2 regions of the Leuconostoc sp. C5 genome follow, and region 2 is predicted to be linked to the other one. Evidence: riboswitches for the same ligand, from Rfam matches in the RefSeq annotation. Region 2 holds a riboswitch; the other holds the start of a gene.

Region 1 (16,547 bases), 550 kb from region 2:
ATTTGATGGTGTCACTTTAGATAACTTAAAGGTGACCGATAGTCAGATTGAAGAAGCCTTTAATCAGGTTAATCCAGCCGTCATTAAAGCACTAGAAAAAGCTGCAGATAACATTCGAAGCTTTCACAAATTAGAGATTGGTGAATCCTTTGAAGATAATCCCAGTAATGGTGTGATTCGTGGAACAAAGGTGACACCACTATCAGCTGTTGGCATTTACGTACCCGGAGGTACTGCAGCTTATCCTTCGTCTGTTTTGATGAATGCTATTCCTGCTAAAATTGCTGGTGTTGAAAATATTATTATGGTTACACCACCGCAAAAAAATGGTTTAAACCAAGCTGTCTTAGCTGCCGCTAAAATAGCAGGGGTGGATCGCATTTATCAAGTTGGAGGGGCTCAAGCAATTGCCGCTTTAGCATATGGAACTGAATCTATTCCACAGGTAGATAAAATTACTGGACCGGGTAATGCCTATGTAGCGACGGCTAAGCGTGACGTATATGGTCAAGTAGATATTGATATGATCGCAGGACCATCAGAAATCGGGATTTTAGCTGATGATTCAGCAAGTGCAAAGGATATAGCAGCAGACTTACTCTCACAAGCAGAACACGACGTTAATGCACGTGCAATTTTGATCACTAATTCTGAAAAATTAGCAACAGCAGTTTCAAAGGAGGTCGAAGACCAGCTTAAAGTCTTGCCTCGTGAAGTTATTGCGCGTCAAGCAATTGAAAACAATGGTTTCATATATTTGGTTGATACGATTGATTTAATGATTGATCTGATGAACGCTGTAGCACCGGAACACTTGGAAATACAATTAGAAAATGCGTATGATTATATTTCTAAAATTAAAAATGCTGGGTCAGTGTTCTTAGGGAAGTATGCTTCTGAACCACTTGGTGATTATTTAGCCGGTCCAAACCACATTTTGCCAACAGGTGGTACAGCACGATTTAGTTCACCGCTAGGTGTTTGGGATTTCCAAAAGCGCATTCAGTATTTACAATATTCTGCTGAAGCATTATTGGCTGATTCGGCTGACGTCACAGTATTAGCACGTGAAGAAGGATTAGAAGCGCACGCCCGAGCAATTGAAAGTCGAGAAAAATAATATGTCCAGAACTGCAACAATAAAGAGAGATACTTTTGAAACACAAATTGAATTGACTTTAGATCTTGATGAACAAACACCGATTAAAGTTGACACCGGCATTGGTTATATCGATCATATGTTAACTTTGTTTGCTAAACATGGCCGCTTTGGTTTACAAGTTGATGTGAAGGGTGACTTACAAGTTGATAGTCATCATACGACTGAAGATATTGGTATTGTGCTAGGAGAAGCATTTACCCAAGCTTTGGGTGATAAAGTTGGTATTGAACGTTACGGTGCCCAATTTGTCCCTATGGACGAAACACTAACCCGCGCAGTGATTGATTTATCAGGGCGTTCCTACCTAGTTTTGCATGCCGAACTTACTACACCAACATTGGGCACTTTTGAGACAGAGGTTGTCGAAGATTTTTGGCAAGGTTTTGCTGATCAAGCAAGAGCCAATGTTCATATTGAAGTCCTATATGGTCGAAATACACATCATAAAATTGAAAGTATGTTCAAAGCTGTTGGTCGTGCAATGCGCCAAGCAGTTACTATCAATCCGGAAATTAAAGGGGTTAATTCCACCAAGGGGCGAATTTAAAATATTAGATGATTTTGTGCAGTTAAATCGTATAATACAAAGGAGAAATATATGGCGATTATTATCGTAGACTATGGCGCGGGTAATATTAGAAATGTCATGAAAGCAATTGAATATACAGGATTAAATGCCAAAGTTTCTCAAGATCCTGCCGAGATTGCTGTCGCTGATGGCCTGGTAGTGCCAGGAGTTGGCGCTTTTGCCTCAGCCATGGATAAACTTCGAGAACGTAATTTGGTTGAACCAATAAAACAGTTTTCAAATAGCGGTAAACCATTGTTGGGTGTTTGCTTAGGGATGCAGTTACTTTTTGACTCATCAACTGAATTTGGTGAAACGACAGGTCTTGGGCTAATTCCCGGGCAAGTGGTTGAATTACCTAAACAAGAGAATTATAAAGTACCGCAAATGGGCTGGAATCAGAACAAAGTGAGCCAAATCAACCAAATCACTCGAACAATGAATGATAAATATACTTACTTTGTACATAGCTATTATGCGGTAACGGATTCAAAATATATTGCGGCAACTGTTAATTATGGAAAAGTTGATGTACCAAGTGTTGTGGTTAACAAAAATGTGATTGGTGCCCAATTTCATCCAGAAAAATCTGGACAAGATGGATTAGAGATTTGGCAAAACTTTAAGGAAATGGTAGAAAACGTATGATTTTTCCAGCAATTGATTTATTAAATGGTCAATCAGTTCGCCTTTATCAAGGGGATTATGAAAAAGAAACCACAATTAACCCAGATCCATTGAAACAGGCAAAGCAAATTGAAAGCGCAGGTTTAAAGCATTTACACCTGGTTGATTTAGATGGTGCCAAGGAAGGAAAACCAGTTAATCTAAATGTTATTCAATCTTTGCGAGAACAAACAAACTTGTTTATTGAACTTGGTGGCGGTATCCGGACTCTTGAACAGGTTAACCAATACTTAAATATAGGCATTAATCGTGTGATTATTGGATCAGCAGCTTTGACTCATCCGGAACTTGTGCGAACAGCGGTTGCAAAGTATGGCTCCGATAAAATTGTTGTTGGTGTTGACGGCCGTGATGAAAAAGTTGCCACACAAGGTTGGCTTGAAAATTCTGATACGAGTTTTGATGATATTGTTGAAGCTATGTTATCAGTAGGTGTTTCGAATTTTGTTGTCACCGATATCGCCAGAGATGGGACCCTATCAGGTCCTAACATTGAGCTATTATCACGTTTACAAAATAAATTTCCTAAAAGCAATATTATAGCTAGTGGGGGTATTGCCAATATTAAAAACGTTACAGATTTACAAGCAAGCGGTATTCACGATATTATTGTTGGCCGAGCACTTTATGATGGAGATGTGACACTAGCTCAATTAAAGGAGGTGGATGGATGACTTTAGCCAAACGAATTGTTCCAGCATTGGACATTAAGAATGGTAGAGTAGTTAAAGGGGTTAATTTTGTCAATTTACGTGAAGTAGGTGATCCCGTTGAATCAGCGAAAGCCTATCAGGCTGCTGGCGCTGATGAACTAGTGTTTTTAGACATTACAGCAACTTTGGAAGAGCGAGATACCATCATGTCAGTCGTTGATGCTGTTTCCAGGGAAGTATTCATCCCCTTGACTGTTGGCGGCGGTATTCGAACGACAGAAGACATGGGTCGTTTAATTAAAGCGGGAGCTGATAAAATATTTGTCAACTCTGAAGCAGTAAAGAACCCAGCGCTAATTACGGACGGGGCTAAAATATTTGGCTCGCAAGCTATCGTCGGCGCAATTGATGCTAAATGGGATGAGTCGGCTGGTATTTATCGGGTCTACGTTTCTGGCGGATCTAAGCCTACAAGTCTTGATGCTATTGAATGGGCCTCTGAATTAGTCGCTCTTGGGGCTGGCGAATTGCTAGTAACGAGTATGGATGCCGATGGAACAAAAAAAGGGTACGATATTCAACTCTATGATCAACTAGCAGATGCTGTGAATGTACCAGTAGTAGCCTCGGGTGGTGCTGGTTCAACACAAGATTTCGTTAATTTATTTGAGAAAACTAAAATTGACGCAGCACTAGCTGCTTCAGTATTTCATTTTGGTGAAATTAAAATACCAAATTTGAAACGAACACTGAAAGATGATGGTGTGGAGATACGCATATGATTGGAACTGAACCGGATTTCAACAAGCAAAGTCAAAATGGTTTGATCCCTGCTGTCATTGTCGACGCGGAAACAAAGGCATTTTTGATGCTAGGCTATATGAACAAAGAAAGTTATTCATTAACCAAAAATACTGGGCAAACTTGGTTTTGGTCTCGTGAACGACAAGAATTGTGGCATAAAGGGGAGACTTCGGGTAACATACAACAGGTCGTTAGCATGACATTAGATTGTGATTTAGATACTCTGCTAATTCATGTGAATCCTGCAGGGCCGGCCTGTCATACTAATGCTTACTCATGTTTTTTTAACACGATAAAAGGTGAAGGTTTAGCAGATGCTAATCAAGCAACCATTGCAAATAAATGGACTGATGGTTATTTTCCAAAAGAGTAAATGCCACACTAAAAGGAGAAATGATGCCACAACAAACAATTGAAGAACTTTATGAACAAGCACTTGAGCGCAAACAAAATCCCCAAACAGGATCCTATACTGATTATCTATATCAAAAAGGATTAGATAAAATTCTAAAAAAAGTGGGAGAAGAAAGCACGGAAGTAATTCTCGGCGCCAAAAATAATAATGAAGAGCTAATTTATGAAACTTCAGATTTATTGTTTCATTTAATGGTCTTATTAGTTGAAAAGGGTGTCAGTTTAGATGATATTAAAGATGAATTAGGGTCACGCTTAGGAAAAAAATCATTATTGCATGAACGCGCTGATTGGCGAGGAGATAAGAAAAATGAAAAAGACAGTTAAAGCTTTAGCAGCTTATCAAGCAGAATTACCGGTAGAAACTGTAAAAGCAAAGTATGGATTGCAACATTTAGCCCGCTTATCAGCCAATGAATCTGTGTATGGTCCATCACCCAAAGTTGCTCAAGCTGTACGTGCTGTTTCCGATAATATTTTAGGTTATTATCCAGATGGACAAGCGACAGAACTACGTGAAGCGGTAGCTAAGTTAAATCATGTTGACCCACAACATTTGGTGTTTGGTGCTGGCGCAGATGAATTGATTGAGCTGTTGACTCGTGTTGTGTTGGAACCAGGATCAAATATTATTATTCCCAATCCGACATTTGGTGAATATGCGATGCATGCACAAATCGAACAGTCTACAACAAAAAAAATACCCGTTAATGTTGATAACGGGCATGTTGATTTTGATGCGATTTTAGATGCTATTGATGATAAAACTGCTATGGTATGGATAGCTAACCCCAACAATCCAACAGGGGTATTCGAAACAACCAGCTCCATTAAGCGCTTTTTGGACAAGCTGCCAGCAAATATTACGTTAGTAGTGGACGAAGCCTACTATGATTTTGTAGATGAACCTGATGCTACCGTGGCACCTTTGGTAGCTGAGTACACAAACTTGGTTGTGCTACGTACCTTATCAAAGGCATACGGTCTAGCTAATTTACGTGTTGGATATGGCATTATGCAAGATCCCCTTTATAGTGCGATGCAAGCAGTTCGTTTACCGTATAATTTATCAACCTATCAGATTGTTGGTGGCACGGCTGCTGTATTAGATCAAGAGTACTTGCAGAAAAATGTCCAACGTTTTCAAGTAGAGCGCCAAAAGTTCCAAGATTTTTTGACTAAAAATAAGTTTAAGTTTTATGAATCACAGGCTAATTTTATTTGGATAAAGGTTGGCGAAACGAAAAAAGTTGGTCAAAAATTATTAGAACAAGGTTTCCAAGTCAACGATCGACTTAATCCTGAGTGGATTCGTATTGCGTTAGGTACACCAGAAGACAATGCTGAATTAAAATTAGCTTTTTTGAAAGCTACAAACAAATAAATTCACGGATACACAAAAATGTTGCGTCATTAAATAACGACGCAACATTTTTGTGTTATTAAATTTCACTTCTTTACATCAATAGCCTTACAAAGTGTTTGCCTGATTTAATACATCTTTGAAGCGCCAGTCTTCTTGGTGGTAGGCTTGTTCCCAGAACTGCCATTCTAATTCACAACTTTTAAGAAAAAACTGTGTGGCCTGTTGGCGTTGTTGAGTTGTTGCATTTTCTGCCAAGCGATCTATCCATTCAAAGATTTTGTCAGATAGTGAAACTTCCGAATCATCATCTGTATTATCATAAAAATCAATCCAGCTTTTGAATGGGTTATCATTTGTGTTCGCTTTCTCCTGAACTTGTTTTTTTGCAATTTCATTATAGGTCCAAGGGCAAGCCTGAAAAGCAGCTAGAATATTTAATAAGGAGCCGGTGTCAGCCGCACGATACATATGTGATTCGTATAGATATGCTTTAGGTGTTGGCGTGGCGTGTTGCAATGTTTCATATTCGACGCCGGCAACGTCACAAAAAACATGATGGGGATGAATTTCGCTATTTAAAATGAAATCAATTGAATCAGCAAAAAATTTCATTTCATTACGATCAGTTAATTTTGTAATGGCATTGGCATAAATTTTGATAAATTCACTAAGATATTGGAAATCTTGTTCAACGTAAAAAATCAAAGCTTCTCGGGGGACGTAACCGTCCGCAATGCCACGAACAAATGCGTGATCATGAATGGCTGTCATAATTGGTGCAGCTTGGGTGCGCAATTCTTCTGAAAACATAATTTCTCCTAAAATCTTTACATGTCCAACAAAAAAACTCTCTCTTGACTAGGCAAAAAAGAGTATCTTTTGTAAAAAGAATACCACTTTCCTACGCTAGTATTGACTAGATCAGGTTCGAAGGGATTGATAAGTAATATCATCTCAGCCAAGAAGGCACCCCTAGTGGACAGCATATATTTTTTTTAATGAGATTAGCATAGCATTGAAAAATTAAAATTGCAAATGGTTTTATGGTGTAGCTAATGGGCTAGAAAATTTCTTTGCATTTAAAATTAGAATGGGTTATACTAATTCACGAAGTTAATATTTTATCTGGGGTACCGTAAGGTTGAGATAATACCCATTGAACCTGTCAGGTTAATACCTGCGAAGGAAGAATAAGTTAGATTAAGATGTCTTTTTGATGCCATCAATCACTAAATTCTTTTGTGGTTGGTGGCTTTTTGTATAGACACTTATACTATAAAAGGTATTTTATCGAAACATACAACCTCGAAACAAGAGGAGAGATGTTTATGGAACAAGTAGAAACAGTAACAGCGGGATCAAAAGGGAAATGGTCTTTGCGAGAAGTCATTTTAATGGCGTTGATTGGTATTGCCTTTGGTGTGATTTATTTTATTATGGATCCAGTGTACACAGCACTTGATGCAGTCTTAGTTCCGCTTGGGTTGCACCAATACACCATTGCAATCACTATTGGGCCATGGATGATGGCAGCCCCATTGGCTAGTTATTTATTGAAACGTGTTGGTGCGGGATTAATAGGTGAATTGCTTGGCGCCACTGGAGAAGCCTTGTTGGGCGGCTATTGGGGTGTTGCAACACTAATTTCTGGATTTATTCAAGGTATCGGATCAGAGCTTGGTTTTACTTTGACAGGATATAAAAGCTGGAAAATGGGTTTGATTTTGTCAACATTTACTGGAACATGCGTGACATTCATCTGGTCATTGTTCCACGATGGATATCTACAATTTGATTTTGGTATGCTAGTTGGGTTGTTTATTGTTCGCTGGATTTCAATTGCATTTTTTGCCGGTCTATTAGTTTACTGGATTGTCAACTTGCTAGAGAAGTCTAAATTATTAAAAACAAACCGATAAGGTCAATAAAAGTATGACGGAATTAAAGGCCAATCATTTAGATATTAAATTTGACGATGAAATTATCTTAGAAGATATTTCACTGGAGATTAGACCAGAACAATTTATATTATTAGTTGGTTCATCTGGATGTGGTAAATCAACTTTGATGACTGCCTTAGCTGGGTTATATCCTAAATATGGCGGCGAATTGTCACAGGAAGTGTCTTTGAACCATCAGTCAATTGCTCAAATCAAAGCGAACCATCGCGCTAAAAAAGTTGCCATGCTATTTCAGCATCCAGATCAACAATTTGCCATGGATCGCGTAGAAGCTGAATTGATTTTTTCATTAGAAAATTTATCTTTAACTACCGAGGAAATTGATAAGAGAATTAATTCTGCTTTATCAGAGGTAGGAATTGAATCACTGCGACACCGAGAACTTTCATACTTGTCAGGTGGAGAATTGCAAAAGGTTGCTTTAGCTGAAACATTAGCGATGGGTGCAGAAATTATTTTATTGGATGAACCTTTTGCGGCCGTTGATCCAGAGCATCGACATGAGTTACAAGTATTGTTAAAAAAATTAGTTGATCAAGGGCATGGCATTTTAGTTTCAGATCATGACACAAGTGGATACGAAAATCTGATAACAGATTTATATCGTATTGAAAATCGACATATAGCATGTATTGATTCTACAGCTTGGTCTCCTTTTTTTAAACAAGATGTAAATGATAGTATTGTTACTAATGATGAATTTAATGAGTCTGTGTTTAGCATGGCACATGTGACGGTAAACAACGGTAAACAATCCATATTGAAGAATAGCAGTTTTGAGTGGGCAAAAGATAAAATCACCTTAATTACTGGACCCAATGGTATTGGAAAATCAAGCTTACTGCTTACTTTTGCAAGATTACACGATTATGAGGGCTCGTTGTTGTATCAAAGGAAGCTACTCGATAAACTTCGTAAAAAAATATATGCTAGGAAAGTTGGTTTAGTATTTCAAAATGCAGCTGACCAATTTTTAAACATTACCGTTTCTGAAGAAGTTGAGCAGGCTAGAGCCCATAGCCATCGCGCTGATTATTGGACAACTGAGAAGGTTGACCAGTGCATGCAAAAGTTAAATTTAATAGGTCTTGAAAAGCATAGTGTTTACGAATTGTCAGGTGGCCAACAAAAAAAGCTACAAATACTGATTATGTTAATTATTGCACCCGACACCTTGCTGTTAGATGAGCCATTATCTGGATTGGATACGAATTCTATTCAACATGTCATGCAAATCATTAAACAGTCGTCAAATGACCTTGAACAAAGTATTATCATGATTTCACACCAAACACACGGCATTATTCAATATATTGATTATCATGTTCGCTTTGATCAAAATGGTTTGAAATATGAAAGTGTAGTTAATTCATGAATGAAACACAAAAATTACTATTAGTATTGCTTATTTCGATAGAAATTGCGTTCACAAAATCAGTTTATCTCAATCTGTTTTTAATTGTTGTTAGTATTTTGATTTTAATAGTGACTAAAAGCCATTTGAAAACTTTTGCTCGATTATTGATTGTATCAATTTTGCCGGCAGTCGGATCATTCACCTCATTTTATTTTTTTGGTACAGGAGACGAATCACAACGATTACATTTTGCACTAGTAATGACCACACGTGTAGGTGCTTATGTATTCATGGGTGCGGCATTTATGTCGACTATGGTTTTGTACGAATTATTACGTTCTCTTGAACAAAATGTCAAAATGTCCGCAACCTTTGTATATGGCATTCTGGGTGCATTGAGTTTTATTCCCAAAATTATAAATTCAGTTAAAACGATTCGGGCAGTGGGGCTGATGCGAGGTGAGGTCTTGAGTTTTTGGTCGCCTAAACTTTATTTTAAAGCCATTAGTCAAGCATTAATATGGTCAAATAATTTAGCGATGGCTATGACCTCTCATGGCTTTGAAGAAGGTGAAAGCCGTAGCTACCACCGATTATTTCCAACAAAAGTTTCTGGGTGGTTAATCATTGGCGTCGTTATACTACTCATTCAGTACTGTTTATTTGTTATTAAGCTTTGGTAAACAAATGTGTTAGACTATGATTATGAAATTAAAACAAGCAGATTTACTTTTTGTAAAAAATGGACATAGCGATCTGGATGAGGGTATTGCAGAATCAACGGGAAATTTTGTTCATGTTGCGATATTAGCCGACGAAGAAAATGTCATTCATGCAACAGCTGATTCAGGCGTTTGTTTACAATCGCTTCAGCTTTTTTTAGAGAAAAATAAAAGTGCTGATGTTTACCGCACAAATGTTAAAAATACGAAGCGAATTATTATTAACGCTAAAAAGCATTTGGGTAAACCCTATAACTTTTCTTTTCAGCCAGGTACGAACAGCTTCTATTGTTCACAGTTTGTAGTGACAGCCTTTGAGGACTTTGTCAAATTTAGTGAACAACCAATGTTTTTTGGAGACAGACGAAAACAAATTTCTGACTTTTGGGCTGCTTACTATAAGGAACTAAACGAGCCGGTGCCAGTTAATGTTTTGGGAACAAATCCTAATGACATGTCTCACGATCCGCAGTTACATTATGTTGGAAAAATTGACTTATAATTTAAATTAGTAAATACTAAAAAAGCCACAATATATAATGATATTGTGGCTTTTTTAAGTGTTTATAGGGGAACATAACAATCAAATTTTAGAGTTAATAGAACCAAGTGTCATAAATAGTGATTGGTTCGTGACGCTTTTGTTGCGTTGTCAGATACATCTCTTCTATTCGTTCGGCATCGGTGTTTGCAACATCTTTGCCTTCCAAATAATCGTCAATGACATCGTATCTAACACCCAGCGCAACTTCATCAGGCAACTGTGGGCGTTCATCCTCAAGATCTGCAGTAGGTACTTTGTCGTATAGATGCTTTGGGGCGTGTAATGCTTCGAGAAGCTGCCTTCCTTGTCGTTTATTTAGACGCCACAAAGGGTTAATGTCTGTGCCGCCGTCACCATACTTGGTGAAGAAACCAGCTACAGCTTCAGCTGCATGATCAGTTCCGATAACGGCACTATTATGCTCGCGAGCAACAGCATACTGGGCAATCATACGTACTTTTGGTTTAATTGAACCGCGACTCATGTCATCAACGGTTAATCCACCAAGACGCAGTGAACCTACCAGAGCATCGGTTGCATCTTTGATATTTGTTGTTACTGTTAAATCAGGTTTGATAAAATTGAGTGCATCTTGGGCATCGTTTTCATCTTGTTGTTCACCGTATGGCTGCCTAATCGCAACAAATTCGAACTTTTGATTCGTTTCTGCTCGTAGTTCAGCAATAGCAAGTTGGCCAATTTTACCAGCAAGTGTGGAGTCTTGACCACCACTTACTGCAATAGCTAAACCGGTGTAAGCACTGTGAGTGAGATATTGTTTCAGAAAATTCACAGAGCGCTTGATTTCAATGTTTGGGTCAATAACGGGCTGAACGTGCAGATCAGCAATTATTTTAGATTGTAAAGGTCTCATTTGGTCATCTCCTGTATATTGTTTCGAATGTCATGAATTAAATTCATTTTAGCATCATATAGCTTTTGAGATAAGTCAACAGGATAGGTTTCAGGATTCAGTATACGTTTGTATTCATCCCATAGATCGTTTAATGAATGTTTGGCGTAGCTTTTAATTGTAGTAATATCAGGCAAATCATAAATTAGGTCACCCTCAACAAAAATATCATGTAGCATCGGTTGTGCATCGAAATTTTTAATGTTCTTAGAAATAACAGGATGATTGGGATCAAACATGTGCAAAGTTTCCAATTGGCTAGGATTTTCATCATCGAAAGTCAAATAATCACCTTCAGATTTGCCATCTTTACTATCTGTTATTCGCCAAACTTGCTTTTTTCCAGGGGTTGAGATTTTTTCAACGTTGTTTGACAATTTAATTGTGTCATCGCCGTCGATACTAACCATCTTGTATACCGCACCTAAGGCAGGTTGATCATATGCTGTGATTAATTTTGTGCCAATTCCCCAGACATCAATTTTTGCACCCTGAATTTTAAGATTTAAAATGGTGTTTTCGTCTAAATCATTTGATGCATAAATTTTGGCATTCGTGAATCCTGCTTCATCTAACATGATACGAACTTTTTTAGAAAGGTATGCCATGTCACCTGAATCAATTCGAACCCCTTGAAAATTAATCTTATCTCCAAACTCACGGGCTACTTTGATAGCGTTTGGAACACCAGATTTTAGTGTGTCAAATGTATCTACTAGAAAAACAACATTTTTATGTGTTGCTGCGTAGGCATGAAAAGCATCATAATCGTTGTGGTAAGCTTGAACAAGCGCATGAGCATGTGTGCCAGAAATAGGAATATTGAATAGTTTTCCTGCACGAACATTAGATGTAGCATCAAAGCCACCAATAAAAGCAGCACGGGTACCCCAAAGCGCAGCGTCCAATTCCTGAGCACGACGTGTACCAAACTCTAATAGGGGGTCACCATTTGTTACACTAGCAATACGAGCTGCTTTAGTAGCAATCAATGTCTGAAAGTTGATAATATTGAGCAGTAAGGTTTCCAATAATTGAGCATCGACCAGAGGTCCTTCAACTTGCAAAAGCGGTTCATTGTTGAACATCACTTCACCCTCATAAGCCGAACGTATTGTTGCAGTCAAATGCCAGTTTTTAAGGTACGTTAAAAATTCAGTGTCGTATAGGTCTAATGATTGTAAATAATCAATATCGTCATCAGTAAATTTCAGTTGATTTAATATTTTGACAATTCGTTCTAAACCACTGAAAATAACATAGCCATTATTGAAAGGCATTTTACGGAAATAAGCCTCAAAAACAACGGGTTTTTGATCAATACCTTGTTTCCAGTAAGTATAAATCATATTAATTTGGTACGCATCCGTATGGAGCACCAGTGAGTCATCAGAATACATGTTCAAGTCCTTTCCTTCCATTATAACAATATTTTTTAGTTGTTACTTAAATTAATAAGTATTAATTATATGTCAATTTGATTGTAGTTAGATACTCAAATATTTAATTCTTGTAATAATTTTACGAGATGATTAAATTTTATAATGGCTTAATTCTTCTAGGGCTATTAAACAGTGGATTTTTGAATTAAATTCGAAAATAGGACATTTTTTGTCCTATTCTTATTGAAAAAATAGTTGTAGTATTTAAGTTATAGCAATTTAAAAAATAGCACTGGAGGAAATAGTTTAGTAATGAACAATACGATTAAACTTATGAAGTTACCTGATTTAACAGTAATCAAGCATAGTGGTGAGGGGACACAATTCTATGCCTATAAAATTAATTTTATTTTAGAAAAACTCAATTTATCAGAAAATATTATCAACGATATCAATCGTGATTTATATCAAATGTTGGCGAACCAAGCGAGTATCACAGCAATAGAAATTCGTAATTTATTGGTTTCCTTACTTAAAAAATATGAACAGCTGGATGCTGTGGATGCTTACAATTCATACTACGTAGCTGATCAACAAAAATTTTCCGATGCTTCAAATGTTCAAAAACGCATAGAGAAACTTTTTGCACAAGATGAGAGTGTCGTTCATGAAAATGCCAATAAGGATAGTCGCGTATTCAATACACAACGTGATTTGGAAGCGGGAGCAGCAAGTCGTGCATTAGGATTACAAATGCTGCCACCTTTGGTAGCCAAAGCACATTTACGTGGAGATATCCATTGGCACGATTTGGATTATTCACCAGTCACACCAGCTACCAATTGTTGTTTGATTGATTTTGAAAACTTGCTAACAAACGGCTATAAAATTGGAAATGCGTGGGTAGATTCACCACATTCTATTCAAACTGCCACTGCGCAGATGGCCCAAATCATTGCTAATGTTGCATCTTCACAATATGGTGGTTGTTCAGCTAATCGGATTGATCAGTTACTTGCGCCTTACGCACAAATGAACTATGACAAGCACCTTGTTGACGCCAAAAAATGGATTGATGCTGACCGACAAGAAGAGTATGCCAAAGAGAAGACTTGCAAGGACATTTACGATGCGATGCAAGGACTGGAGTATGAAATCAATACGTTGTACTCGTCGCAAGGGCAAACACCATTTACAACTGTTAATTTTGGATTGGGAACAAGCTGGTTAGAGCGCGAAATCCAGAAAGCTATTTTACAGATTCGTATCAAGGGACTAGGGAAAGAGCGGCGCACGGCCATTTTCCCAAAATTAATTTTTACTTTGAAAAAAGGGCTGAATTTTAGTCAAGAAGATCCAAACTATGATATTAAGCAATTAGCTTTGGAATGTTCAACCAAACGTATGTATCCTGATTTATTAATGTACGACAAAATTGTTGAATTGACAGGTAGTTTCAAAACACCGATGGGTTGTCGTTCATTCTTACAAGGCTGGGAAGATGAAACAGGCGTTGAAGTTAATTCTGGACGTATGAATTTGGGTGTTGTTTCAGTTAACTTGCCACGTATTTCCCTGTTTGCTAAGGGTGATATGAATCTGTTCTGGAAGATTTTTGATGAGAAAATGGCGCTATGTCATGATGCGCTAGCTTACCGGATTGAACGTACCAAAGAAGCTGTACCAGAAAATGCACCATTACTGTATATGTATGGTGCTTTTGGCAAAAGATTGAAGGCCACCGATAGTGTTGATGAAGTGTTTAAGAACGGCCGCGCTACGATTTCATTAGGATATGTGGGCGTTTATGAAACATGCATTGCATTCTTTGGACCAGACTGGGAAAAGAATCCTGAAGCACATCAATTTGCTGAAGCAGTTGTTAAAAGAATGCATGATTATTGTCAAGAATGGGCAGCAGAGAGTGGTTATCACTATAGTTTGTATTCGACACCAGCCGAATCTTTGACCGATACATTTTGCCATCTTGACCAAGAAAAATTTGGGGCTGTTCCTGATATTACTGATAAGCAGTACTATACCAATAGCTTCCACTACGATGTTAGAAAGCATCCAACACCATTTGAAAAAATAGCATTTGAAGAGACGTTCCCCAAATATGCGTCGGGTGGTTTTATCCACTATTGTGAATATCCTAACTTAAAACAAAATCCTCAAGCATTAGAAGCTGTATGGAATTGGGCCTACGATCACGTTGGCTATTTAGGAACCAACACGTGCATCGACAAGTGTTTCAAGTGTGGCTTTGCGGGTGAATTCAAATCAACAGCGCGTGGCTTTATGTGTCCTGAGTGTGGTAACCATGATCCTGAATTGTGTGATGTGGTCAAAAGAACGTGTGGCTATCTAGGAAATCCTCAGCAACGACCAATGGTTCATGGCCGACATGTTGAAATAATTTCACGTCAAAAGAATTTAACTAAGGAGATGATTGAAAATGTCGCGACCTTTGCGAAAACCAAACAATCCGATGCCCAAAGAATGGACCGCGCAAAAGTATAGTCAAAATTATGTAGCTGACTATAAAGCCTTCAATTTTGTTGATGGCGAGGGGGTTCGTTGCAGTCTATATGTGAGTGGTTGTCTGTTTTTATGTCCCGGCTGCTACAATGTTGCCGCGCAAAACTTTCATTTTGGACAGCCCTATACACAAGAACTAGAAGACCAAATTATTGAAGATTTGAGTCAGGACTATGTCCAAGGGCTGACGCTGTTAGGTGGGGAACCATTCTTAAATACAGATGTATGTCTACAGCTCTGCCGTCGGATTCGGAAAGAATTTGGCCATTCGAAAGATATTTGGTCGTGGACTGGTTATACATGGGAAGAGCTGGAACAAGAGACCTATGATAAGATGCGGCTATTATCCTTACTAGATATTCTGGTGGATGGTCGTTTCTTGGAAGAAGAAAAAGATTTAACATTACAGTTTAGAGGTAGCGCTAATCAAAGAATTATTGATGTACCTAAATCGTTGGCACAAAATGAAGTTGTCATTTGGGATAAGTTAGTGCGATGATTTATTAATAGTAATTTTTGGAAAATGTGTACACTCGTTTTTATAAAACGAGTGTACACATTTTTTTATTGATTAATATTTACAAATGAAGTTCTTCATCAAAAAAATGTTGGCGAAAATGATTAGGAGTTATTCCGGTTATTTCTTTGAAAGTTTTGACAAAATAGCTTGCGGTTGAAAAAGATAGTAAATTTGAAATCTCCAGTAATGTGAGATTCGAAGCAATCAACAATTCTTTTGCCGTATCTATTTTGGTTTGCCTAATGAATTGAGTGATCGTTATTTTATACTCTTTTTTGAACGCTGGATTCAATGTCTTTTTCGAAGCATTCAGTGCGGTAGCAATGTCATCGAGTGTAATGTTTTCGCTAATATGCTCTTTTATATATTGTTTAATTCTTTGGTGGAGTGGTAAAAAATTGTGAACCCTATGGTTTTGTACAATTTTAAAATAATGCCAAGTAATTTCTCTAATAACTTGAAAAAAATTCAGGAACTGAGGAGATAGTTCAATTTCTTGAACAAGCTCATTATGCAATTGAAATGCTGACTCGACAGGGTACCCCCACTGGATAATCGCTCGGTTTAAAATTGAGACATAGGAAATAAGCGTATCTTTTTCGCCTCTAATCATGTTGTTGGAGGCAAAACGTTCACCAATTATTTTTAAACGTGACAACTTTTCAAGTGCTGAGATTAAACTGGATTTACGTGAATAAACAATTGATTTGATAATATCAGTTTCTGCATTAAAAAAAGTTTTTGGATCAAAGGATTCGCTGCTTTCTTTTTTGATGTGGAGTTTATCTGAAAACTTTGTAATGTGGACTTCTTCTTCTGGCGCATCGTTAGAATTATATAAAGTATAGATGATTTGAGAAATGGATTTTAGATTTGAAAGGGAATGTAACATCATTAACTCACTACTCGTTGATAGTGGATCGTCGTATTTAAAAGAGAAGCAAACGATGCTT
Region 2 (16,547 bases):
TCCTTTTTAATATTCCATTGTGTTTTATATTTTAATTATTGTGTTGATTTCGATTAGAGCATAGTTAAACCACCATCTATGAACAGACATTGGCCGGTCATATTATTCGAAAGCTCTGAGGCCAGAAATACGGCTGAACCTGCCACATCCTCAGGAGTAGTTAAACGTTTAGTCGGTGTTTGCGCAATAAGTGCTTCCCGAATATCACGATGCGTGTACTTACTAGAAGCTGTTGGGTACGTCAATCCTGGTGCGATAGCATTTACTCGGATACCAAAAGCACCTAATTCACTAGCCATTGTACGTGTCAACCCAAGAACAGCAGATTTTCCGACAATGTAATCATGATAAGGGATTGCTGGAGACCTTATCAAATTACTGGTTATATTAATGATGCGACTGCTATTATTTGTTTTTAATCTTGATAAAGCACCTTGAGTAACGTTTAAAACTGCTTTTAAACTACCGTCGATTTGATTTTGGTAGTCACTCCACTTCAGTTGGTCTAACATTTTTCGATGCTTAGGATCAAATTGATATTGACTTAATGCATTGTTTACAATGATATCGATCGTACCAAAATTTTCAAAAATATCGTATAGCATGTTTTTCACTTGTTTTTCATCACGTACGTCACATGCTATGGCAATTGCTTGACCACCATCTGAAATAATTTCTGCAACAACTTCATCGGCCTTTTTAGTATTTTCCAGGTAATTGATAATGACAAAGGCACCTTGTTTGGCATACTCTTTGGCAATGGCTGCCCCAATTCCTCGACTGGCTCCCGTCACCAGTGCAACTTTGTTTTTTAATAGCATTTTTTATTCTCCTCACTCCACATCCGGATCAAACTTCTCACTAGAGAATTCTAAGCTCTGCTCAATGTCTGTAACACGAACTAAATCCAATAAGTTAAAGCGTCCATCATGGTGCCAGCCACTGGAAACGTGATTCATCTTTCCCAGCGCACTCATTCGATTAACACCCACTTTCCCTAACATATCTGCCAACGAGAACAAACGATTCGGAGAAATCGCAATTCCTGCTGACTGTAAATATTGCTGATACGGTATGAGTACAGATGGTAAATCTGTCAAATCATTAACAACAAAAATATGAATTGAACGATTCAAAGGCGAGGCGCTAAATCCGATATTATTATGTAAAATAATAGTCCATGCGGTACTATTGTCACTTCGAAATACTGAGGTTGCTCCGTTTTTTATAGACGTTATCTCAGCTTCTTGCCGCATTTTTTCAATAGCGATTTTATCTGATTCGTGTATCGGTGCACGAGGATATTTGATTTGATAGTTATTTAACTCATTGGACAGGATACTCGCAAACTCTTGAGGCGTTATTGCCCCACCTCTTTCAATGAAAATTGACTGCGGAGCTAGACAGCTTTGCTGATCATAGGTGGCAATGTCCTCAGCTAAGTCTTTAATGACTTGAGCATAATACTCTGGTGTCAACGTCTCCCTACCAACTATTGCCAAACCGATTTTGTATCCATAACTTAAAATCTTCTTATTTAATGGTGTTTTGCTTTTTACAGATGCAACCGCTTCTTTACCACCACACACAACAATAGTATCGGCCAAATTAAGACAGCGTGCCTCGAATTTTCCACCACTATGCCATGGTAGAATGGCAATCGTATTTGCCAATTTTGGATCAATTTCAGCTAACGTCTGAACAAATAAGGCTGGCATAATAGGCTCTGCAAAAGATGTTTTCCCCAGTGTTGGCGATTTTACAAGTAGTCCCATGATGAGTGTCCACAGTTGTATACCTGGCACATTACCGGAAAATATTTGGAATATTAAATCTGGTCCGTAAAATTTTGAAAATCCACCGGAAAGATTTGGTTGAAAATCATCCAACATTGCACCTGATTGTCCAAGTTCGCTATTCACAAATCGTTTTAACTCTTTCTTTCGAAATAAGCGAATAAAGTTTTTGAGCTCTAAACTAAATTGATCAGCGTCATAACCAGTTACCGCGGGGACTGCTTTTTCTGCTATTTTCCGAAGATGATACGATGGGTTAGTCCATTTTTCTGCTGCCCGAGCAATAATATCAATAATTTCATTCACTGTAAGATGCTTTAAATAATGATTACGGTTATGCGTTATTATTTTTGTAATCTCTTTTATTTCTTGTTCGGTTATTTTGGGATAACACAATACAAGATGATGTGTTTCATTTTCAACTACCTTTTCGGTTAAATCACCAAGGATAATGCTGTCTGGCGTGTAAAAAATATTAATTTTTGTCATTTCTTTATTGGACATTATTGACACCTTTATTGCAGTTGTAAAAGCTCATCAGCGGTGATGGAACAACCCTTAGCCACCGATCCTTTTGCTCTACCAATGATTGTGAATCCATAATTGTTTTTGATAACAATGTCTTCAGTTAGAATTGATACGCAGGAATCCCAATTAGCTAAGTCATAGTATGCCAATAGGCCACGTTGACCCTGTACAACAGGCTGTAACGTTTCAGTATCCAAGACCTGAGTTTTTACCCAAGCAGGTGCTATTTTATCAAAATAAACTGTTTTATTTTCTGAATGATCCATTAAATTTCGATCGTAACATTGAGAACTAATCTCTGTCATGCCGTACATATTTATAATTTGTTCGCGTGTCACCTTAAATGTGCTCTCCAAATCAGCATATAAGTCAGTCATACTCACTTCTTTTGACTTGCCCTTAAATCCACCAGTATCAAAAATAATGCTTTCTTTTGCCAGATTAAAGGATTGGTGATGTTGCTGTAAGTATGCCAATAGATGAACATAAGAAAACGAAGCACCCAAAAGTAATATGGGCTCATGATTTTTTTCTGCTTCTTGAAGAGCAACGATTAGTTCCGAATAGTTTAGTTGGTTATTTTCAAAAAAGATATGGCTATTTTCAGTACCAAATTCTCGTATAGCGGTTGATATATAGCGAGATAAAGAAGAGTTAGGGTTATCTGCCATACCCGGAAACAAAGAAAGTATTCTAATTTTATCCGTATTAGGCAAAACGTTTTTCTTGAATCCTGCCCGCATAGATTCTTCCCAAATATTTAAATTCGAGATATAATGTTTGCTTCTATGATTAATATTTGTTGTGCCACTCGAATAAAAAACATCCGCAGCTTGATTAATATCTTCGGTTGACAGAATTAATTCTTTGTACGCTTGAATCGGAATTAGCGGAACCTCGTGCCAGTTTTTTACAGTCAAGAGGTTTTTATGTCGTAATTGGGCAAATTTTTTATATGGTAAATTGTTTTGAAATTGATAAGCAAAAATGCGCATAGCTAGCTGATTGAAGTCCGATTCATATTGCTCTGTTTGATGATCCTTGTATTTATTAATGAAAGTTAAAATGTCGCTTTGAATTTTTTTAGATTTTTCAATCATGAGATCCCCTTATATTTTTTATCATTCGTGGTAAGTTAACCAAGGCAAACTGTAAGATGATGGCAGACAACGCACCGACTAATATGCTATTAGATAATAATTCACCTGTAACACCTGACCAGCCGGTTGCATAGTTGGGCAGAGCAATCGCTAGTATGATAGACAATCCAATAATCATGTTATTTTCATTGTTGTCAGGCGCTCTTTTCAAAATGTTGAATCCAGTCAGAATTAAAGTTGTTGCTGCGGGCAAAAATATGCCCCCAATCACTGGACTAGGCGTTATTGCCAAAAACGCACCAATTTTAGGAACAAAACCTAGTACGACAAACAAAATCCCTGCAATAATTACTGGTATTCTCGAAACATTGCCAGTTAAGTTTAAAATCCCTACATTCTGAGCAAAAGCAGTTGTTGGAAAGCCTCCGAACAAGGATGAAAACATTGATCCCGCAGATTCGCCAATTAGACCATTTTGAATGCGCCTTGGTGAAATATTTTCTTTTAAAGTATCGCCAGCTGCCTGATAGACACCTAAAGCCTCTACCACTGCAACCACATAGGCAACAAAGAATGTCAAAAACATGACCCAATTAAACTTTAGCGATCCATAAGGCAATAAATGAGGCATGCCAAACCATGATTTTGTTGATAATACGCTGTAATCTACGACACCTAACGAAACTGCTAGAATATCACCAACAATTAGCGCGATTAAAAAGGAAAAACGCTTCCAAAATCCCTTACCAAATATCGACAATAGAATGACAATAGTTGCTGTAGTAACAGACAAAATAAGTGTTGTTGGTGAAGAGAAACCTTTATCACCTGGATAACCACCTAAGAATTCAGATAGTGTGAATCCAGATAAAGAAATACCAACCAAAAATATTAGTGTTCCGGTAATTGCCGGTGTCAATAATTTGATTAGTTTATTGATAAGTCCTGTAACGGACAATAAAAATACAATGAGTGCACTCAGTAAAATTGAACCACTCGCCGTTGCTAACTGACCAGCTTTACCAGCATTAATCATTAACGCGTCAAAAGCAGCTGACGGCCCTTGAACAATAGGCAGCTTCGCTAATTTTGTTGCCTGTGTAAGCGTGACTAATCCTGAAACAATAAAAATCGTGTTCACAAGATTAGTTGATAAGTTCAGTTAGAGCCCTGCGGCAGCGGCAACATAAATTGGATCTAACCACACGTTAGAAACAAACACGTGCTGTATTCCAGCTAGGCCATGATCCATGATTCGGTTATGTTTTGGTGTCATCATAATTAAATTCCTTTTCCAATAAAAAAGTGCCCTTAAATACATAAAAAAGGACACTTTTGACAACAGTACATGTCGTTATCAAATATTGGTCACTTTCCTACGCTAGTATTAACTAGATCAGGTTCAAAGGGACCGATATACATCATCTCAGTCTTTGCGACGCCCCTAGTGATTATTATTCATTTTTCAAAAAAATCCTCTCAATAAGTCATTTTATGCAATAAAAAAACATTTTTCTCACCTAGAGAAAAATGCTACGTTAAAAAATGTAGCACTTTCCTACGCTGATGTTAATCAGTTCAGGTTCGAAGGGTTCTTCTCAGCCATTTTGGCGCCCCTAGCACAAGCATTATTGTATCATAAATTTTCTATTAAATGTAAGTAATTCATTCTATTTTTCACATAAGTTTGTCATTAAGTGATATCCTTACTGATGAAATTTACCTTTCACAAATCAGCCAGCCGAGAATATAAAAAATACCAGTCTGTTACTAAACACAGACCAGTATTTTGATGCCTCGTCATTAAGGCTGTACTTGTGTTTTCCCCTGCTCATCATTGTACAACTTAGTATCATATATTTTGATAAATGGTAAGTAAATAATGAAAGCTATTACAACACAGATTATTGCTAAGACTGCTGCTTTCCAATCAACGGTACTAATAAATGCACCGATTCCGGCTGGGGATGGCCATGGTGCTTGAATAACAATTGGCCGAATGATATGGAAGTTAATGGCTGCATAAGCAACGGAAGCTGTTGCCATTGGTGCCAAGAAAAATGGAATAGCTAGATAAGGATTATAAACAATTGGTAATCCAAATATTAACGGCTCGTTAATATTAAAAAGTGATGGTACGATTGAAGCTCGGCCTAAAACTTTTAGCTGTTCGGAACGTGCTAGTAAAGTAATAAATATGCATAATCCAAGTGTCGCACCAGAGCCACCTAAGATAGCAAAGGCATTATTAAATTCTCCAGCAAACGGTATGTTAGCCCCATTTGAATTTGCTACCATATTTGCTAAGAAGATAGGCGTAATAAATGCGGAAATAATGTTAGCGCCATGAATACCAACAATCCACAAGGCATGAATCAAGAACTCAATCACCATAATTCCTAGCCAGGTGCTAGTCATGCTTGTAACGAAGCTAAATGGTATTGCAATCATTTTGAAAATGTCAGTACCGAGTAACACTAAGGAACCATTAATACCCAGTACAACAAAAGCAATAACGAAAGTTGGAATCAATGCCGTAAATGATCTTGATACACCTTCCGGTACAGCATCCGGCATTTTAATCGTCCAGTTATGTTTCACACAGAATGAATACAACCAAACTGCTAAAATAGCCATAATAATCGCTGTGAAAATACCACTTGTTCCAACACGGTCGATTGTGCTAGTCATTCTAAATCCGTTGATAACTGTCTCGTCCTTGGATATAGTATTTAGCAGAACAATTTTTCCGCCTTTTAAAACCAATTCTGGCAAGCACATAAAGAATGCAAATAGTGATAAGAAGGCACCATTTAATGGCGCTACTTTTAGTTTATCTTCTGTTTGAATAATACGAGTTAATTCAAAACCAATTGCTAAACTAAAATACATGGCTAAGATACCCATGGTTGCTGTGTTGGCAATCATGTACAAATCGCTAAACTTAAAGAATGTTGCGTCGAAAAAATCATTTAAGAACGGAAATACTGTCGGCAATATATTCAAAACTAATATCATAGATCCAACAATTGTAAAAGGAATTGAAGCCATACCAGCAGCCATGATAGCTCTCACAATTCTATATTGGGAAACTTTGGTCATTGGTTTCAAAAGCACTTTTTGTAGGAAGTTAAACATAGGTCCATTTTCCATAACTATTTCATCTCCTTATTATTTTTAAGAACGGACTGATAGGCTGTCAAACGTGCGTAATATTTATCGTGATTTGTTGCAATCAAGCCTAACCTTTTGTTAACTATGAGAAGTATGCTACTACTGAGTAATAACAGGATTAGTACCACTAAGCGGTTACTACCAGTATTTTGTATAAATTGGTAAAAAAATGTAAATAACGATGTTGGGATGCTCACCATTAAAATGATATTCACGATAAGCTGTGATGTGAAGAACACTTTTGAATAAATCAGTTGGTTCGTATGATGTCCAAATAACTTAATTTGTTCAATAATTGCTAGCGAAGCGATAAACATTAAAGCAACAGGTATCAGTGCCACTAGGGTCTGCCACATAATTATGGCCCAATACAAGTTTACGAACAGAAAGAATGCCGTGGCATAACGGATTAACATGAATCGATTAAACTGCATGCTTTTAAGGCTCATTTCCGTACGATTTTTTTCGATTGCGACCTCTAAACCGTGCTGTTTATCCTGTGGCTTTTTTGGCCCTCGTTTGATTCCTTTTTTCAATGTCTTGTACCTCCTCATAAAGAGTCTGCATTTCAATAGCCATCTCACGTAAAGTCATCGTTGTCATTAAGTGGTCTTGTGCATGGACTAATATAATTTCCATATCAATATGACTACCCTCAGCGTATTCTTGTAACAAGTTTGTTTGCGATTTATGAGCTAATAGTAATTCGTCATTTGATAATTTTAGATTTTCGTTAGATAACTTAAAGTTTTTTTCTCTCATGGCTTCAAAAGCCTTATGAACCATTGTGCGCGCATTTCCACTGTGTAAAATAATTTCAAAAGCGACAACTTGAATGTCTTCTGATTTCATATATACTTACCTCCTTTCATCATTAACAGAAAATTATGCCGAAATTCTGAAAAATTTCTTGAGGCAACCAACCGGCCCTGTTCTTCAGTATTTTCTGTAAATTTTACAATTGCCTGCGTCGTTTCTGTCAAACCCTTATTGCTCCGATAGGATGGTGATAGCAGGAAAACTAGCTGAATGTTTGGATGCTCGTCAGACCATCTGACACCATTTGGTATAATTCCAATAGCAATTTTGGGTACTCGACTCATCGGCATAGCAGGATGTGGAACGGCGATAGTATCACTAAAAACGATTGAGCTCAGTTGTTCACGTTGATCGATTTGTTCCAAAAATTCATGTTTTAATTCGGTAGGTTCATTGGACATCAGCATATTAGTTAACTCTTGTAGTAATTCCTTCCGATGAGGCGATACCTGCCATATTTTAAAACTTGACTGATCAATAAATTGATCAAAATGATTTAAAACACTATTAATTGGTTGCTTTTTCTCTACAGCAATATATTTATTTCGGACTTGCTCATTATCTAAAAATTCATTTATTTTTTGAACATCTGCTTCGGTTAAAAAAATACTTACCTGTATGACTGGAACCTTGAAAACACGTGTTGACAGATCAATAGCACTGATAATGAGATTAACATTACTTAAAGTAGTGTCATCAACTTCATAATATCCTTTAATATCAACAATGTTTAAATACATGCCAAATTCTTTTTCGACACGATTGTTGAGTAACTGTGCCGATCCATACCCTGTTGCGCAGATAATTAAGGCTCTTGGTTTATTTAAATTTTTGTATTTTTCTGCTGCTGCCATCAAATGAAGTGCTAGATAAGCGACTTCATCGTCATTAATGTCAAACTGAGATAAATAAGGCGACCATTTTATATAGCGCTTGGTATCCATGAACTCACTTAAATAATTCGTTTTTATTTCTTGTAACAAAGGATTTTTCAATTGAATACCTTGCTCAAGGCGAACTATCATGGGTTTTAGATGTTCAATGATATTTTTCTTGAGAGCATAATCCTTAGTAACTGGATAATCGGTTTCTAATTCAATTCGTTGCAAGATCATATCTAAATCCCGTTGGAAGGGACCATCATTTTGTATATTAATATTTTTCCCTTGTGCCATTAATTGAATGGTTAAATAATCTACTTCACTTTCCGGAAATTTTAATGCTAAGCCACTTTCAATACGAGAAAAAATTTTTCTAGCAACATCACTAACATTTCTGATTTCAGGATTAATGTCAACTGGAGCAGCCTGTAATTCAAAGCCGCATTTCAATCGTTGAACGCTTAGTGCAATGTATAAAACAATATTTTGTATGGTAAAGTCCGTTAAATGAATACCAGCTTCTCGACATTCATCAAGAACAATAATCGTAATTTGATCGAAACTAATTGCCTTAAAGAAAGATTTATTTTTCATATAATGTTGAATAGAATTTTCACTATGACTGAAAAAGTAATCTAGAATAAAGTGACGTTTATCGCGCTCTAAACCCGTAATGAAAACACCTATATTGGCTTTGCTTTCGACACTAATTCGATATGGCATTAACACTTTGCGAATGATCGATAAATCTTTTGAAAGTGTGGTCCTTGTAACAAATAATTTTTCAGCCAAGTCATCAATTAAAAATTTTTGATTTTCAATAATAAGTTTGTTCAAAATATACTTTTGACGGTCCGAAATATTATTGCTGTCCTCATTAATTAACCACTGGGATAATTCATAATTTTTATTTAAAAATAAGTCAAATGTAACGGGATGAGATATGTGCAACCGATAACCTAAACTGGGTTTTGCATCAAGTAGGGCACCTTGTGAAACTAAGGTTTCTTTTAAAATTTTGATATAATTACGAATTGTTCTAGGTGTCAGTGACAAAAGAGTAGATAATTCTTCACTGGTTACGAAACGATCTGAATTATCTACTAAATAGATTAGTAAATCACGCTCTTTTTTCCTCATCATCACACCTCACACAACCTTTACCATGCAAATTGCTAACTAATATGTTCCTGTACTAAGTTCGCCATGCCCTCAATACCTGTTGGTATGGGTATATAGGCTTTAAAGGGAATAGAAACAACAGGTTTACCAACCTCATCTCCAATCTTTTCAAAACCTTCAAGATACATTGTTGTCTGTGGGCTGACCAGAAATAGATCGAAATCACTATTACGAATAGCATCTTCTCCTTCTGTAGCAGTAATCGCATCCACTTCAATATCTATATTTTTATTTTTGAAATAGTCAGTTGTTTTTTTTGCCATCATGGAGGATGACATACCAGCTGCACAAATAATTAAAGCTTTTTTCATCGTGTTTCTCCTTTTTAATTAATATTTTCAGCGTTCGTTGCGATAACGTCTTTAAACCAATAAAAGGAATCCTTTTTGCTACGTTTCAATGAACCCTCATTTTGGTTATTTTTGTCTACATGGATAAATCCGTATCGTTTGTCCATTTCTCCAGTCCCGGCTGAAACCAAGTCAATACATCCCCAAGGTGTATATCCAATCAAATCAACGCCGTCTTCAACTACCGCCAACTTCATTTCCCGAATGTGTTCTTGTAAATATGCAATGCGATAAGAATCATGTATTGTACCATCTTCTTCAACTTTATCGTATGCGCCAAATCCATTCTCAACAATAAATAATGGTAAATGATATTTATCTGTAAACCAGTTCAGGGCGTAACGCAGCCCCTTAGGATCAATTTGCCATCCCCAATCACTTGCTGCTAAATAGGTATTACGTACTTGGCTATTTTCTGGTGTCATGTCATCAAAGTTTAAACCTTCTGGCTTTTTAACTGCATGTGACATGTAGTAACTAAAACCAATATAATCAACGGTACCAGCTTGTAAGTCTGCCAGGTCTTCTTGGGTAACATCAATGTTAAATCCCTTCCGAGTCCAATATTTTGTTAAAAATGCTGGATATTGACCATTGACATGCACGTCTGCAAAGAAATAATTTTTTTCCATGCTCTTTTGAGCTGCCAGAACATCATCTGGATTCATAGATGCTGGATAAATTGGTCCCATAGCAATCATACAGCCAATTTGAAAATTGGGATTGATGTCATGACCCATTTTAACAACTCGTGCGCTAGCTACTAATTCATTATGAGCAGCTTGATACATACCCTCCTCACGATTTTCACCAGGGTTAAAATGCAGCCCAGAATTTGTGAAAACCAGAAAATCATTATCATAGTTAGCCTGATTGTTAATCTCGTTAAACGTCATCCAATATTTGACCTTGTCTTTGTATCGCTTTAAACAAGTCGTTGCAAACTTAACGAATAAATCGATTACTTTTCGATTACGGAAACCACCATATTTTGTAACCAAGTGGTACGGTAATTCGAAATGAGATAACGTGATGACTGGTTCAATATTATTTTTGATAAGTTCATCAAATAAGTCATCATAAAATTTTAAACCTGCCTCATTTGGCTCGCTTTCCTCACCAGTAGGATAAATTCTTGTCCATGCAATTGAAGTTCGAAAACATTTAAATCCCATTTCTTTAAATAAGGCAATGTCTGCTTTGTAACGGTGATAAAAATCAATCGCTTCATGATTAGGATAATATTCTCCTGAAACAACTCCTTTCGTAATGTTTCGCTCTTTGTCTGGTCCACCAACCGTCATGACGTCAGCGACACTAACTCCTTTACCTCCTTCTTGCCACGCACCTTCTAATTGGTGAGCTGCAACAGCACCACCCCAAAGAAAATCTTCAGATAAACGTTTAGACATATTTAGTCCTCCTTTAACTACTCACATTTTATCAAGTAAGCGCTTACATTGCCATTAAATTGTTTTCCTCATACTTGCGGAAATTACCTTACAAGAGTAATTTTTATGGTGATTATTAAAAATATATAAAACCACATAAATTACTATGATAAAATTATTGGTAAATACATTCAATGATTATGGTCACATCAGGGGAAACAAATGACTTTTAGAGAATTAAAACAATCAGATGAAAAAATTTTTAACGACTGGATAAAAAGTTGGACCACTGAATCAGTAATTGTTTCTGTAGCCAAGCCCATTACCGGCAGTTTCGCTGAACATTTAGCTAATCTAGAGCAAATGAAAAATAATGGTGTTAATAATTTTGTTCCCGCCAGCAATTATTTTTTTATTGAGGATGGTTTGATAAAAGGCGGCGTATCAGCTCGCTGGCAGTTAAATGACCACTTGCTTAATTTTGGAGGCCATATAGGATACGGCGTTGCCCCTGCCTGGCGTCAACAGGGAATAGCTAAGAAAATGTTAGAATTAACACTAAACATTTATCAGCAACGTAAAATTTCACCTGTCTTGATTACCGCTGAAAAATGGAATATCGCTAGCCGCAAAACAATTGAATCCAATGGTGGCGTCCTTGAAAATATCATCAAAGAACCCAGCACAGGAAAATTATTTTGTCGATACTGGATTGATTTGAATAGTTAGTAATAAATATTATCATCCAGAAAGTTGTTTTATTTCTTGAAAAATACGACAAAAAAAGCTGCCCTGTTAAGGCAGCTTTTTAAATTTAATCATCTTCGTTATTGATTGAATTCAAATGTTTAAATGAAGTCTGTATTATGACAAACAATAATGTTAGGATGCTAGATATTATCATAGCAAGAAAGATTGCTCGACTAAAATTGCAGAATAAAACTAATATAGCAACCGTAAATATAAAATAAATAAGCCAAACACAAATAATGAAAGTTAAATAAATAAATGTGTTAGAGACTTTTTGATTATTCCCGCTCAATAATCAATACCCCCTGAATTAAGAATAAAATAATATATTTTTTCAACTTAACTGTCATTAATCAATGTAGTCGAGTTCCCCACAAAATATATTATTTCTATAATTATACCATGTTTACATCGTCATCATTTTTGTTTCTGGCATAAATGCTATCCTTTTAACACTTCTATCGTAACATCGGCATTATTCTTAGCACGAACAGTAATCATGCCACCAAGAGGGAAAGTGAATATAGGCTGAGTGTGACCAAAATCAACATGATAAACCACCGGAATAGTATTGAGAACAGGAAATTTAGCTAATATACTGTGAAGATTGGGTTCTGACATTTTATTTTCAACTGGGAACCTTCCAATAATTAATGCGGCAATATCTGGATGAATTTGTAGCATTTGAGATAATTCTCTAGAAAATTCAAGTGGTTCTCCGCCCTCAGCTTGTTCAATAAATATAATAGGTTTTGTGACGGCGGGCAAAAACTTTGTCCCAGCTTGGAGCCCATACGTTTGTATATTACCACCAGTGCTTATCCCCGTTGCTTGGCCCGAGTTATATACTTGCCACGAATTAGGCATTGGCTTTCTTGGTATATTAGGATCAAACCACATATCGCTTGTCCAAAGCCCGCTTGGTTGTAAATCATACTCTGACTGACCTAATGCTTTTATCCATTCGTTTGTTTGATACTCCTGTAATTCATTCATTTTGAAAGATGAGTAACATGGCCCATAATATGTTACTAATCCTGTCTGGGCACGAATAGCATTGTGTAAGCTTGTTATATCCGAATAGCCAATAAACACTTTTGGATGGCTTCTAATTATCTCCCAATCAATATAAGGCAGCAATTCATTTGAATTCAAGCCACCAATGGTCGTCATCACTACTGACACGTTATCATCAATAAAGGCCTGGTGTAAATCCTGAATACGCGCAGTAATTGAGCTAGAATAAAACAGATCATTCTCAAGTATATGATCCCCAAATGTTACTTTATAGCCTAATTTTTCCAATCTTTCCTTGGCCACTAAATTTTGGTCAAACCCACCAACTCGCTTGATTGAAGAACTTGGTGATATTATTCTTATTTCATCGTCTTTTTGTATTTTTTTAGGAAAAATTGTTTTCATTATTTCACCCCACAAATCATATTTGTAGAGAATTGTAGCACATTTTCAATAAGAAAGTACATTCAAATAAAAAACCGTCTTGGACGGTTTTTTTTTCATGCTTCATCATACCAAGGATAATGGTACATTTCTCCAGCAGGCTTATCCGTTCTCTCATAGGTATGCGCACCAAAATAGTCACGTTGTGCTTGTGTGAGATTAGCAGGTAGAACAGCTGAACGATATGAATCGTAGTAAGCTACAGCAGCAGACAATGAAGGCGTTGGCACACCAGCGGTAACAGCTAGTGCTACTACACGACGAGCAGCATTTTGGTATTCTTCAGCAATATGTTGGAAGTAAGGATCTAAGAGCAAATTATGCAGATCCGCTTGCGTTGTAAAAGCGTCCGTAATGCGTTGTAAGAATTGGGCACGGATAATCGCCCCTGCACGCCATAATTGTGCTAATTCTCCAAATGGTAAATGCCAATCATAGTGCTCTGATGCCATACGAAGTTGATCAAATCCTTGTGCATATGACATGATCTTTCCAAAATACAAAGCTTTTCGAATATCCTCTACGGTACTTTGCTCATCACCAGAAAACGAATAGTCTGGTCCTTGCAATGTTTTTGAAGCCGCAACACGATCATCTTTCATTGCTGATATATAACGTGCATAAACTGATTCAGTTATTAATGACTGTGGCGCTCCAACTTCAAGCGCTGATTGAGAAGACCACTTGCCTGTGCCCTTGTTTCCGGCCCGGTCTAAGATAACATCAACAATTGGCTTGTCAGTACCTAAATCATCCTTTCGAGTTAAAATATCAGCAGTTATTTCAACCAAATAAGAGTTTAGTTCTCCTTCATTCCAACCAGAAAAAGTTTGAGATAACTGCTCTTGATTGAGATGTAAGACACGCTTCAAAATATCATAGGACTCTGCAATTAATTGCATATCACCATATTCGATGCCATTATGCACCATTTTCACATAATGTCCTGCGCCATTAGGGCCAATATACGTAACGGTTGGTTTACCATCTTCTGGGGCTTTTGCTGCAATTTGCGTCAAAATAGGAGCTACCAAATCATATGCTTCGCGTTGACCACCTGGCATTAATGACGGTCCTTGCAGTGCACCCAATTCACCACCTGATACACCCATACCAATAAAGTTAATGCCTTCTTGAGCTAATTTATCTGAGCGGCGTATCGTATCTTCGAAGTAAGTATTACCGCCATCAATCAGCATATCGCCCTTTTCTAGATGTGGTAATAATTCATCAATAACAGCATCCGTACCCTTTCCAGCTTTTACCATCAGCAAAATTCGGCGAGGTTTTTTGATAGCCTCAACAAATTCCTCTGTAGTATAGCTTGGGATAAATGCCTTATCTTCATGCTTTTGGACTAAATCATCAGTTCGTTCGCGAGAGCGATTATAAACAGCAACTCGATAACCCCGGGATTCAATATTGAGCGCTAAATTACGTCCCATTACAGCTAATCCAACAACACCAAAATCTGCTTGTTCCATTTTATTACCCACTTTCCTTAATTTAAACTTATTTCATATATAATTAATTTACTGCACTACATAAAACATGACACGAGTAGAATCGATAACAGACCCGAAACGGAGATGACACTGGTTAATGTCGTCCAAGATAAGAACGTTTCTTTCAATGTTAAACCAAAATATTCTTTTATCATCCAGAATCCAGCATCATTAACATGATCAGCAAATATACTTCCAGCACCAATTGCCAAAACTACTAATACAGGACTCACACTTGAGTTGGACACAACTGAAGTAACTAAACTGGCTGCTGTTATCGAAGCAACAGTAGATGATCCTAGGCTGACGCGAAGTAAAGCAGCGATTAACCAAGCAACAAGAATTGGGGACAAATTAGTTTGTCCGAATAAATCGCCAATATACTTAGAAACACCACCATCAACTAATACTTGTTTGAAGGCACCACCACCACCAATGATTAACAACATCATAGCAATTTGTTTAACCGATTCAGACATTGCGTCACCAATTTCTTTGATATTCAATCCACGGAAAATACCCATGGTGAAAATCGCAACAATTAATGATATGAGCATAGCTACATCAGGTGCACCGATAAATGTGACGATTTGATAAATAACTGACTTAGCTGGCAAAACAAATGATAAGATGGTTGCAATACTAATCAATATTACTGGTAATAATGCTGTCAAAACACTAATACCAAACTTTGGTGTATCTTTCAACTCGAATTCTTTGTACTCACCTAAAACAGAAATATTAATATCTTTTTTATAAACTTGCGGATATACTCGATGCAAAAAATAGTTGAACACCGGACCAGAAATAATGATCGTGGGAATTGACACTAAAATACCAATCAGTAAAACGTGCCCCAAAGGCGCATTCAACACCTGTGATACAGCAGTCGGTGCAGGATGCGGTGGTAAGAAACCGTGTGCAACATTTAATGTCGCAGCCATTGGAATACCAAGGTACAAAAGAGGCATATTTACTTCACGTGCAATGACGAAGATAATTGGCAATAACACGACTAATCCAACTTCAAAAAACAAAGCCAAACCAATAATAAACGACGTAATAATAACAGCAATTTGAATGCGTTTTTTTCCAAAAGTCGCAATGAGCTGGTGCGCAATTCGAAAGCCACCACCTGCGTCGGAAATTAACTTTCCAAGCATCGATCCAAATCCAAATATAATCGCTAAGTGGCCTAACTGACCACCTATTCCTGTCTCAATACTTGTTGAAATATCAGAAACTGGAATACCTAAAATTAAGCCGACAACAAACGCTGTAATGACTAACGATAAAAAAGTGTTCAACTTAAATTTAGTAATCAAGAATACGAGTAAAATGACACCAATCAAAACTGTTAACAATGGCATAATTAATTCTCCTTTTAAATACGAACCTTACCTTAGTAAATAGCCGCCATCAACAGGGATTGTTGCGCCATTCACATAATTTGAAGCATCACTAGCTAAATAAATAACCGTACCCATTAATTCCGATGGCTTTGCCCAATGTCCTGCCGGAATGTGGTTTAGAATTTCGGTATTTCTTTCTGGATCATTTTGGAGAGCCTTTGTCATTTCAGTATCAATATATCCGGGAGCCAGCGCATT

The links. Region 2 has a riboswitch for thiamine pyrophosphate ahead of RHP56_RS04660 (uracil-xanthine permease family protein). Riboswitches for the same ligand answer to the same signal wherever they lie in the genome.
Region 1: linked by a shared signal. The riboswitch ahead of RHP56_RS07440 (ECF transporter S component) and the one ahead of RHP56_RS04660 (uracil-xanthine permease family protein) in region 2 are both predicted to bind thiamine pyrophosphate.

The regions. Positions count from the first base shown of each region.
Region 1 covers NZ_CP134351.1:1,473,329-1,489,875, reverse strand. The annotation lists gene hisD (histidinol dehydrogenase) at 1-1,120, shown strand, start outside; gene hisB (imidazoleglycerol-phosphate dehydratase HisB) at 1,122-1,709, shown strand; gene hisH (imidazole glycerol phosphate synthase subunit HisH) at 1,761-2,378, shown strand; gene hisA (1-(5-phosphoribosyl)-5-[(5-phosphoribosylamino)methylideneamino]imidazole-4-carboxamide isomerase) at 2,375-3,091, shown strand; gene hisF (imidazole glycerol phosphate synthase subunit HisF) at 3,088-3,852, shown strand; gene hisI (phosphoribosyl-AMP cyclohydrolase) at 3,849-4,247, shown strand; gene hisE (phosphoribosyl-ATP diphosphatase) at 4,271-4,615, shown strand; gene hisC (histidinol-phosphate transaminase) at 4,599-5,672, shown strand; gene tenA (thiaminase II) at 5,760-6,464, opposite strand; TPP riboswitch at 6,536-6,638, opposite strand; TPP riboswitch at 6,771-6,860, shown strand; gene RHP56_RS07440 (ECF transporter S component) at 6,983-7,573, shown strand; gene RHP56_RS07435 (ATP-binding cassette domain-containing protein) at 7,587-8,990, shown strand; gene RHP56_RS07430 (energy-coupling factor transporter transmembrane component T family protein) at 8,987-9,655, shown strand; gene RHP56_RS07425 (YiiX/YebB-like N1pC/P60 family cysteine hydrolase) at 9,672-10,196, shown strand; gene nadE (ammonia-dependent NAD(+) synthetase) at 10,291-11,112, opposite strand; gene RHP56_RS07415 (nicotinate phosphoribosyltransferase) at 11,109-12,551, opposite strand; gene nrdD (anaerobic ribonucleoside-triphosphate reductase) at 12,846-15,056, shown strand; gene nrdG (anaerobic ribonucleoside-triphosphate reductase activating protein) at 14,992-15,573, shown strand; gene RHP56_RS07400 (helix-turn-helix domain-containing protein) at 15,653-16,547, opposite strand, start outside.
Region 2 covers NZ_CP134351.1:926,538-943,084, reverse strand. The annotation lists gene RHP56_RS04675 (SDR family oxidoreductase) at 54-821, opposite strand; gene RHP56_RS04670 (acyl-CoA reductase) at 834-2,300, opposite strand; gene RHP56_RS04665 (LuxE/PaaK family acyltransferase) at 2,312-3,424, opposite strand; gene RHP56_RS04660 (uracil-xanthine permease family protein) at 3,417-4,565, opposite strand; TPP riboswitch at 4,781-4,880, opposite strand; TPP riboswitch at 4,963-5,052, opposite strand; gene celB (PTS cellobiose transporter subunit IIC) at 5,228-6,562, opposite strand; gene RHP56_RS04650 (sugar transporter) at 6,580-7,134, opposite strand; gene RHP56_RS04645 (PTS cellobiose transporter subunit IIA) at 7,091-7,450, opposite strand; gene RHP56_RS04640 (BglG family transcription antiterminator) at 7,447-9,438, opposite strand; gene RHP56_RS04635 (PTS cellobiose transporter subunit IIB) at 9,474-9,791, opposite strand; gene RHP56_RS04630 (6-phospho-beta-glucosidase) at 9,806-11,242, opposite strand; gene RHP56_RS04625 (GNAT family N-acetyltransferase) at 11,444-11,950, shown strand; gene RHP56_RS04620 (S66 family peptidase) at 12,413-13,393, opposite strand; gene gndA (NADP-dependent phosphogluconate dehydrogenase) at 13,489-14,916, opposite strand; gene RHP56_RS04610 (gluconate:H+ symporter) at 14,973-16,307, opposite strand; gene RHP56_RS04605 (glucose 1-dehydrogenase) at 16,335-16,547, opposite strand, start outside.